Regions from separate parts of the Arthrobacter sp. A5 genome, predicted to be linked through region 3. Evidence: riboswitches for the same ligand, from Rfam matches in the RefSeq annotation. Region 3 holds a riboswitch; each other region holds the start of a gene.
The links. Region 3 has a riboswitch for thiamine pyrophosphate ahead of ACLLJI_RS19340 (ECF transporter S component). Riboswitches for the same ligand answer to the same signal wherever they lie in the genome.
Positions count from the first base shown of each region.

Region 1: linked by a shared signal. The riboswitch ahead of ACLLJI_RS07050 (3-oxoacyl-ACP reductase) and the one ahead of ACLLJI_RS19340 (ECF transporter S component) in region 3 are both predicted to bind thiamine pyrophosphate.
Region 2: linked by a shared signal. The riboswitch ahead of ACLLJI_RS16375 (3-oxoacyl-ACP reductase) and the one ahead of ACLLJI_RS19340 (ECF transporter S component) in region 3 are both predicted to bind thiamine pyrophosphate.

Region 1 is NZ_CP180316.1:1,552,312-1,555,574, reverse strand. Features, by position in the region: gene ACLLJI_RS07060 (HRDC domain-containing protein) at 1-134, shown strand, start outside; partial or broken gene thiD (bifunctional hydroxymethylpyrimidine kinase/phosphomethylpyrimidine kinase) at 654-1,477, shown strand; TPP riboswitch at 1,788-1,891, shown strand; gene ACLLJI_RS07050 (3-oxoacyl-ACP reductase) at 1,948-2,712, shown strand; gene ACLLJI_RS07045 (LLM class flavin-dependent oxidoreductase) at 2,724-3,263, shown strand, end outside.
Region 2 is NZ_CP180316.1:3,466,535-3,469,797, forward strand. Features, by position in the region: gene ACLLJI_RS16370 (LLM class flavin-dependent oxidoreductase) at 1-825, opposite strand, end outside; gene ACLLJI_RS16375 (3-oxoacyl-ACP reductase) at 837-1,601, opposite strand; TPP riboswitch at 1,658-1,761, opposite strand; gene ACLLJI_RS16380 (DUF6855 family protein) at 2,543-2,962, opposite strand; gene ACLLJI_RS16385 (MarR family winged helix-turn-helix transcriptional regulator) at 3,109-3,263, opposite strand, start outside.
Region 3 is NZ_CP180316.1:4,076,105-4,079,367, forward strand. Features, by position in the region: gene ACLLJI_RS19335 (ABC transporter ATP-binding protein) at 1-597, opposite strand, end outside; gene ACLLJI_RS19340 (ECF transporter S component) at 601-1,281, opposite strand; TPP riboswitch at 1,334-1,454, opposite strand; gene ACLLJI_RS19345 (DUF4235 domain-containing protein) at 1,667-1,927, shown strand; gene mnhG (monovalent cation/H(+) antiporter subunit G) at 1,924-2,376, opposite strand; gene ACLLJI_RS19355 (monovalent cation/H+ antiporter complex subunit F) at 2,379-2,639, opposite strand; gene ACLLJI_RS19360 (hypothetical protein) at 2,645-2,773, opposite strand; partial or broken gene ACLLJI_RS19365 (Na+/H+ antiporter subunit D) at 2,742-3,107, shown strand; partial or broken gene ACLLJI_RS19370 (Na+/H+ antiporter subunit E) at 3,104-3,263, shown strand, end outside.

The sequences.
Region 1 (3,263 bases), 1.8 Mb from region 3:
AGGCGTTCCTGCACCCGGCTCCGTTGCCCCCCAAGGAACCCAAGATCAAGACTGGCGTGGGAACGGCTGCGCACACCAGCCTCGCGGCGGATGTCCCCGGCCGCGTCGCCCACGACGCGGCCGGGGCAGCCTGAAGGACCATCTGGAGCGAAACCGCACCATTGGGGGCTTGGGGAAGATCGGTACAGGATTCAACGATAAGGGTTTGGCTGTTGGTGACGCTTCGGTAGTGAAGGGCTATGCCCAGCGCCTGCCGACGCAGCATGGGCATACACGGGAGATCAGCGTGGCATATGGCTATGTTGACTTCGCTGACCCGGAATCCAATGGGCGGAAAACTGGTGCTTAGGATCGAGTCGGCGGCACTATCCCGCCACCGGATCCTGATCCGGTCGACGTTCGGAGTGTCCGGTTGAGCTGAGGGATGAACAGTTACGCGAAGCTGCATCATCCAGGCTTATCGGGGTTTTGTGATGGGAGACTATATGTGTGGCTTCTACAACCGGACGTTTCACCGTTAACGCGCATGGGCCGGCAGCGTGGGATGGTTGAGGGTGGCTGTTCAATCGCTGAAGAGGTACAGAAACATGCCTCAGTGCTTGCGGCCGATGATTTACGGTGCGTCGCTGAATCTGTTTTGAAGGAGTGGTCCGATGGGGACATTCGTTCCCCGTGTTCTGAGCATTGCGGGCACGGACCCGACCGCCGGCGCCGGAATCCAGGCAGATTTGAAGAGCATTGCCGCGCACGGAGGATACGGTATGGCCGTCGTGACGGTACTGGTCGCCCAGAATACTCACGGTGTCCGTTCGGTACATATGCCTCCGGCGCCTTTCCTTCATGAACAGCTGGACGCTGTCAGTGACGACGTCACGATCGACGCCGTCAAGATCGGGATGCTTGGCAGTGCCGGATCATCGATGAGGTTGATTCGTGGCTTCGCCGTAGCGTGGCGCCGGTTGTGGTGTTGGACCCGGTGATGATCGCCACCAGCGGCGACCGGCTGCTGGATCCAGGAGCTGAGGAGGCTTTGGGTCGGTTGCTGTACCGTGCGGACCTGGTCACCCCGAATCTGCCAGAACTCGGTGTCCTGCTCAGGGAACCCACGGCGCGTACCTGGGAGCAGGCTCTTGAGCAGGGGAGCCGGCTTTCTGCGGCCAGAAACGTCATCGTCCTCGTCAAGGGCGGCCATCTGGAGGGTACGGACTGCCCGGATGCGCTGGTGGATGCTGCCGGACGGCTGACCGGTAACCGGGAGGTTTATGAGGTCACTACCCCGCGGGTGGACACGGCCAATACGCATGGGACGGGATGCTCCATGTCCTCCGCCATGGCTACCCTGCAGGCGCGCTTTGGTGATTGGACAGAGGCCTTGACGGTGACCAAAGCGTGGCTGCAGGACAGTCTGCTTCATGCCGGGGAACTGCATGTCGGTTCAGGCGCAGGTCCGATCCATCATTTTCACCAGTTATGGAACCCAACCGTGCCCATTCCGGCTGAACACCCGCTCCCGGAGCCGTCCGCGGGGGTACCGGGCTCTGACGGTTCCGACGCTACCCACCTCTGAGGGGCGCTGTATGTTGATGCGGTTATTGGAGGTGTCTGTTTTGGTGGTTTGCAGGGCCGGCCGGTCCACGGGGGTACCGGTGCCCGCGGTACGGGAGGTCCGGTGGTCGCGCCGCGGTGTCCGGGACGGGAGCCGTTTGGGAAGCGGTTCGGGCAGGGCACGGCGGCCGCACGGCCAGGTGCGGGCGCTGGTTTGGCCGCGGGCTGGGTATATACTCGCTCCCAGTGACACGGGGTGCCGGGCGGCTTTATTGGCCCGGCTGAGATGACACCCGTTGAACCTGATCTAGTTGACACTAGCGAAGGGATGTCCTGCAACGGTTCGCACGGTCCTGGCGTCCGGATCGCATCCTTTCGCCTTATCCGAAGGTGAAGAAACTGATGGAACTGGCAGAACAAATTGTTCTTGTGACCGGCGGCGGGCGGGGCCTGGGCAGCAGTATTGTGCAGGCGTTCGCGGGCCGGGGGGCGCGGGTGGTCATCAATTACCGCCGCAGTGCCGAAGCCGCCGGGGAACTGGCCGCCGGTTATGGCCCCGAGCGCGCTGTTGCTCTGCAGGCTGACGTCACCGACGCCGGTCAGGTGTCGGTTTTGCTGGAGCAGGCCAGGTCCCATTTCGGTTCCGCCGTCACCACTGTGGTCAATAATGCGCTGGCCGATTTCTCGTTTAACGGGGATGCCCGCTCCGGTGCCGGGGATATTTCATGGGCGGAGTTCGAGGCACAGTTCGCCGGCAGTGTCCGGGGTGCTTTGACCACGACCCAGCAGGCTTTGGAGGGGATGCGCGGCCACGGGTTTGGGCGCATCATCAACGTTGGGACCAATCTGTTCCAGAACCCGGTGGTCCCGTACCACGACTACACCGCGGCCAAGGCCGCCCTGCTGTCCTTGACGCGCACCATGGCCAAGGATCTGGGGCAGCACAATATTGCCGTGAACATGGTCTCCGGCGGCCTGCTGCGCACCACTGATGCCAGCGCCGCAACCCCGGAGGAGGTCTTTGACTACATTGCCGCTTCGACCCCCCTGGGTAAGGTCACCACCCCGGCCGAGTTCGCCGATGCCATCTTGTTTTTCGCCTCGCCTTGGGCGCGGTCGGTTACCGGGCAGAACCTGGTGGTCGACGGCGGACTGGTCATGGACTAGGCGCCCTGGCGATGAACGGGAATCGGCAACTGCATTTGAACGCTTTCCTGCTGGGAGCCGGCCACCACGGTGCTGCGTGGCGGCGGCGCGGATCGCCGCTGGAGCAGCTCGGAGAGATCGGCTATTATGAGCGGCTCGCACAAAGCGCCGAACGCGGCTTGTTCGATGCCGTGTTTTTCGCCGACGGGCAGTCCGCCGGTGACGTCGGCGCCGGGCCGAGATGGTTTCTGGAACCGTTGACCGCGCTGGCGGCCATGGCCCGGGCAACGGAAAACATCGGGCTTATCAGCACCGTCTCGGCGACCTTTTATTCCCCTTTTCATGCTGCCCGGATGCTCGCCTCCCTGGATCACATCAGTGCCGGGCGGATCGGGGCGAACGTGGTCACGTCGATGTTCGATGCTGAAGCCCGCAATCACGGGCTGGAAGCGATGCCCGGCCACGCGCAGCGCTACGGCCGCGCTGCGGAGTTCATTGAGGTAGCGCTGGGGTTGTGGGACTCTTGGGCTGATGATGCGCTGGTTCGGGACAGGGCCGGGTTCTATGCCGAT
Region 2 (3,263 bases), 610 kb from region 3:
GGAGCCCACATACGTCACCAATCCGGGCATGATCGCTACCTTCTGCGGATTACGCCCGGCAGCAGCGATCCGCTGTTTCATATCCGCATAGTAGGCCTGGGCGCTGGGAAGATCGTAGGCCACGGCGTAAATCCCTTCCGCGTACCGGGCGGCAAGATCCCGGCCGGCCCCGGAAGCACCGGCCTGGAACAGCACGGGGCGTCCCTGCGGGCCCCGGGGCACATTCAAGGGCCCCTCCACCCGGAAGTGGTCCCCCTCATGATGCAACGGCCGGACCAGGGCCGGATCGGCATAGAACCCGGCCCTGTCCCGAACCAGCGCATCATCAGCCCAAGAGTCCCACAACCCCAGCGCTACCTCAATGAACTCCGCAGCGCGGCCGTAGCGCTGCGCGTGGCCGGGCATCGCTTCCAGCCCGTGATTGCGGGCTTCAGCATCGAACATCGACGTGACCACGTTCGCCCCGATCCGCCCGGCACTGATGTGATCCAGGGAGGCGAGCATCCGGGCAGCATGAAAAGGGGAATAAAAGGTCGCCGAGACGGTGCTGATAAGCCCGATGTTTTCCGTTGCCCGGGCCATGGCCGCCAGCGCGGTCAACGGTTCCAGAAACCATCTCGGCCCGGCGCCGACGTCACCGGCGGACTGCCCGTCGGCGAAAAACACGGCATCGAACAAGCCGCGTTCGGCGCTTTGTGCGAGCCGCTCATAATAGCCGATCTCTCCGAGCTGCTCCAGCGGCGATCCGCGCCGCCGCCACGCAGCACCGTGGTGGCCGGCTCCCAGCAGGAAAGCGTTCAAATGCAGTTGCCGATTCCCGTTCATCGCCAGGGCGCCTAGTCCATGACCAGTCCGCCGTCGACCACCAGGTTCTGCCCGGTAACCGACCGCGCCCAAGGCGAGGCGAAAAACAAGATGGCATCGGCGAACTCGGCCGGGGTGGTGACCTTACCCAGGGGGGTCGAAGCGGCAATGTAGTCAAAGACCTCCTCCGGGGTTGCGGCGCTGGCATCAGTGGTGCGCAGCAGGCCGCCGGAGACCATGTTCACGGCAATATTGTGCTGCCCCAGATCCTTGGCCATGGTGCGCGTCAAGGACAGCAGGGCGGCCTTGGCCGCGGTGTAGTCGTGGTACGGGACCACCGGGTTCTGGAACAGATTGGTCCCAACGTTGATGATGCGCCCAAACCCGTGGCCGCGCATCCCCTCCAAAGCCTGCTGGGTCGTGGTCAAAGCACCCCGGACACTGCCGGCGAACTGTGCCTCGAACTCCGCCCATGAAATATCCCCGGCACCGGAGCGGGCATCCCCGTTAAACGAGAAATCGGCCAGCGCATTATTGACCACAGTGGTGACGGCGGAACCGAAATGGGACCTGGCCTGCTCCAGCAAAACCGACACCTGACCGGCGTCGGTGACGTCAGCCTGCAGAGCAACAGCGCGCTCGGGGCCATAACCGGCGGCCAGTTCCCCGGCGGCTTCGGCACTGCGGCGGTAATTGATGACCACCCGCGCCCCCCGGCCCGCGAACGCCTGCACAATACTGCTGCCCAGGCCCCGCCCGCCGCCGGTCACAAGAACAATTTGTTCTGCCAGTTCCATCAGTTTCTTCACCTTCGGATAAGGCGAAAGGATGCGATCCGGACGCCAGGACCGTGCGAACCGTTGCAGGACATCCCTTCGCTAGTGTCAACTAGATCAGGTTCAACGGGTGTCATCTCAGCCGGGCCAATAAAGCCGCCCGGCACCCCGTGTCACTGGGAGCGAGTATATACCCATCCCGCGGCCAAACCAGCGCCCGCACCTGGCCGTGCGGCCGCCGTGCCCTGCCCGAACCGCTTCCCAAACGGCTCCCGTCCCGGACACCGCGGCGCGACCACCGGACCTCCCGTACCGCGGGCACCGGTACCCCCGTGGACCGGCCGGCCCTGCAAACCACCAAAACAGACACCTCCAATAACCGCATCAACATACAGGGGTTAGCGGCCCAACAGTGCAAACCTGCCGCCGCCGGCTAGCCTGCGTGCTGATCCGCGTGGGGGTCGGGGATGCCGATGTACTGCGTGTAGAGGTATTCCTGGATTCCTCGCAGACCGCGACATTGCCGTGGGGTAAACGTGGGGTGGCCGTCGATGCAATCAGGCACCATGACAATCACTGCGCGTGCCTCAGCCTGAATTCAGGCCCAGTAACCCCGTAACCGAAGGGACCATGGGCAAGGAATCGCACACTTCGGTAGTCACCGGGGGCGCACCGAAGGCGGCCGGCTTCTCAGGGCGTCCGTAGTCGACAGCACGAGCCTTCAGCTCCTGCTGGGAGCTTGCCTGGACCGCGACGCGCGAAGCATCCGCAGAGCCGTTTCGGTCCATTAACACGCGATTCCCGCACAGATCACTAGCAACGTCTTTTTACCGGGGGCGCGACGGCCGGTCTGAGAGTGGCTTCGTCATCGAGACCTGACTGACACATCACGGTCAAGTCCCGCTGCCCCGACACCCGATCCATCAGGACGGCCTGGTCACTGACCTCGCAGCAGTGCCGCGCTAGATCGCCCGCATGCGGTTGTTCCGCGGGTTGTGTTCGAGCTCTGCAAGACCCAGCGCTTCCAGAAGCGGAGGTAGGTACATGCCGACCCTGCCGCGATATCCCTTTTTGAGCCCATACCAACCACCCACGGGATTCGTAATGGCCCGACCCCAGGACTCCACCGTGCCGTCCTTGGCGGATTTCTGTTCGTCCGCGCTGCCGAGTTCCACCCAGTCGCCACGGTCGCGGAGCATGGCGTGCAGCTCGCCAACAATCCGCAGCTGGTACTTCAACACCGTCTTGCCCACGGTGCAGACCAGCTCTTGCGGGTCGGGACCTTCGTCGCGGTACATCGTGTACTCAGACGTCCCCGGCGGAGTCTTCAGTGTCCACGGGTTTTCCCTGGTGCCGGCTGCTCCCCAATTAACCGTTGCCATGGGCATCCTTGTCCTCGTCGTCGAACCCTGCCGTCATCCTACGCGAGTGCCCATGTTCTGGGTACGAACTGGAGGCCGCCGGCCGCAGGCCCCCGTCAAGGAGTCCCTTTCTTTCAGGCAAGTACGCTGAAGCCTGTGGACACGTTTCATCTGCCGTTGCCCGTGGTCAGGGAAGCTATCTCGGACAGTGAGCGGCGCAGCTCCCGGTAGCGTTCGGCCCCTAGCGCCTCGGACCAGCGCCGCTCGGTTTCGGCGATGATGTGTCGCGAAAGGTCCACGGCGGCGCTTCCTGCCGCCGTCA
Region 3 (3,263 bases):
CAGCATCCGCAGCACGGCGTCGCGGACCTCAAGCACCCCGGCGGGATCAAGGTTCGCGGTGGGTTCGTCCAGCAGCAGCAGACCCGGCTGCATGGCCAGAATACCGGCCAGACCAAGGCGCTGTTTCTGCCCGCCGGAGAGTGCCGAGGTGGCACGGTCCAGTGGAAAATCCAGTCCGACGGCATCGAGTGCGCCGACGACCCGGCGCCAGATCTCGTCCCGGGGAACGGCAAGATTTTCCGCACCGAACGCCACATCGTCACCGATCCGCGAGAGCACCACCTGCGCTTCCGGATCCTGCTGCATCAGGCCGGCACGCCCGCGGCGGGCGGCGGGATTTTCGCCGTCGACCGTCAGCAGGCCCGACTCCGCTGCATCCTGATCCGCCCCCAGCACCCCGGCGAGGGCATGCAGCAGGGTGGATTTTCCGGCCCCCGAGGGCCCCAGCAGCAGCACGCGCTCCCCCGGGGAGATCTCCAGTTCCAGATCGTGGACGGCCTGCGCCGCGCGCCCGGAATGCTGCCAGCCCCAACCTTTCGCGGAAACCGCGGCGGCCCGAACGCCCTCCCGGGTTCCGCCGTTGTCGTAGCTAGCCATGTCCTAGAACGCAGACTCCGCCGCGGCCCGCCGGGACGCCAGATTGGCCAGCGCACCCGTCTTCGCGAGTCCGCGGACCGCAAGCCAGGAGAGCAGCCCGGCGATGAGTGCACCGGAGACCGCGCCGAAGACCAGGTAAACGGTCTTCCACGCCACATCCCATTCCGCGTTGTACCCCAGATTATCCAGAATTCCCATGGCCACACCGGCCATCGCCCCGGCCAGCAGGGCAATCGGCAGGTTGAATTTGCGGTACCGGAAGACGGCGAAGGCCAGCTCCGCGCCGATACCCTGCACCAGGCCCGACAGCAGCACGGTAAGGCCGAAATGTGAGCCAAGTAACGCCTCGACCAAGGCGGCGATAATTTCGCAGTACAGCGCCGCGCCGGGTTTGCGGATCACCAGCCCGCCGATCACACCCGCAATCAGCCAGCCGCCGCCATAGAGCCCGCCCAGCGGCGGAAAGGCCGCAGTGATAATGGAAATGCCCGCGTAGCCGGCGGACCAGAGCCAGAAAATGACGCCGACGGCGACGGCCAGGACGGAGGCGACGACGATGTCAACGACCCGCCAGTTTGAGGCGGTCCGGGCACCTGTGGCGCTGCCCAATGGCTGTGTCGATCCGGGGTCCGGCGATGTCGGTGTGGATTCGGGGCCGTTTCCGCCCGCGTGTGTCTTACTCATTGCGTTTCCTCCTTTTCAGGAGGGGCGGCAGGGTGCTTGCAGGGCACCGCATGCCGAAGAGAACTCGACTCCCTTCGCCGGTACTAGCCGGATCAGGTTCGAGGGTCTGCGGCTGTCCGCACTCTCAGCGCCCGGTTCCGTTGGACGGATCCGGCGCTCCCCTGTCGTGTTAATTGCAACTCCCAGCCTACACCGGACTCCGTGCCCGTGCGCGGCATCTCATCGGTCTCGTGCAACGGCCGCTGTTCGCGCTAGGCTGTCGGATAGCCGGTCGGCTGGGGCTTCGGTTCCGACGCCGGGCGGCATGTGCACATTTTTTCTTTTTCGTTGTGAGCGACGTTTTATCCCCACCGGGTACCGACCCGGTAAGCCCCGAGGAGGCCACATGAACATCCTGCTGAAACTGCTGGGGACCGGAGTTAGCATCGGTGCGGGGTTCCTCGCCAACAAGACTGTGGACCTGGTGTGGCAGAAAAGCACCGGGAAGAAGCCACCGAAGGACGGCACCAACCTGGAGTACAGCCTGCGCTCGGCGCTGACCTTCGCGCTGGTCTCCTCCGCCGTCGCCGCCATCATCCAGGTCATCGCCGGCCGCGGGACGCAGAAGGCAATCGCCCGGATCAACAAGAGCCCGAACGAGGTTTAGCCCGCCGGGACGGGCGCCTCAGTTTCCGGTTTCGTAGGTGTCCTGGTCAGTGTGTGTCCGGTCCGGCCTCCCACGGACCGCCTCGCGTGCGCCGCTGCCACCACGTCGTCCAGTTCGTCGACGCTGAGCATGTCCTGGCGCAGGTGCTTGGTCCGGTAGCCGGCGCGTCCGACCATGTGCGCCGAGACGGGCACGGTCAGCAGCTGGAATATCCAGGCCACCAGCAGCACCGGCAGTACCGCCCAGTCGCGTTGCTGCAGCCCCACTGCCGCCAGCAGCAGGAGCAGACCGAGCACCTGGGGCTTGGTGGCCGCATGCATCCGGCTCATCAGGTCCGGAAACCGCAATAGCCCGATGGTGGCGGCCAGGGACATCAGCGCGCCCACCAGAATGAAGATGATGCTCAGGACGTCGATGATGTCATCGACGGCTGCTGCAGGTCCGTTCATTCCTAACCTTTCCGGTCCAAGACGAAGCGTGCTACGGTCACCGAGCCGATGAAACCGATGAGGCTCAGTGCCACCAGCAGCGCCAGACTGTGCAGGTGGTGATTCACCGCCATATCGGTGGCCAGCGCCGCCCCCACGATGGCCAGCAGGACATCCGCTGCCAGCACCCGGTCCAGCAGGGACGGCCCAACTGCCATCCGGTAGATGGCGCCCGCGGCCGCCAGGGACAGAATTACCGTCACGATCACGAGCACCAACGTCATCGCGTTCATGGCTTAGCCCTGCCCGTTTCGGCCCGCAGGGCGGCCACCTCCTCTTGAGTGCCCATCACCCGGATCAGCCACGCTTCCACGCCGCGCACACGGGTGTTGGCGAGCCTGCTGACGCTGCTGGCCATGGCACGCGTCTGGAACCGCGCATTCTGGCGCACCCCACAGGACGCCGAACTGCCGGATCCCGTGCTGCTGGCCACCAAACCCGACGGGACGACGGCGCTGCGCACCAGCAAGTACGTCAGCAACACCGCGTCGGGGCGTTTCCAGGGCAAAGGCACCGTTCCGCTGCTGCCGAAAATGATGGTCGGCTCGACGATGGGGCTGGTGGGTCTGGGGCTTGCCCTGACCGTATTCGCCGGTCCGCTGTTCCAGCTGACCAATTCGGCCGCAAGCGAGATGCTGGACCGTGGTGCGTACATTGCAGCGGTGCTGGGCGGAACGGCGGCGGGCAAATGACGCGAAAAAGAGTCCCGCTCCGGCAGGAACTTCCCCTGCTGATCTGGCTGCTGATCATCTGGGGTGCGCTGTGGCGCGACTTCAGCGTGGGCAATTTGGTGTTCGGCGCCCTGATCGCACTGGGCATATCCCGGCTGTTCTACCTTCCTCCCGTCG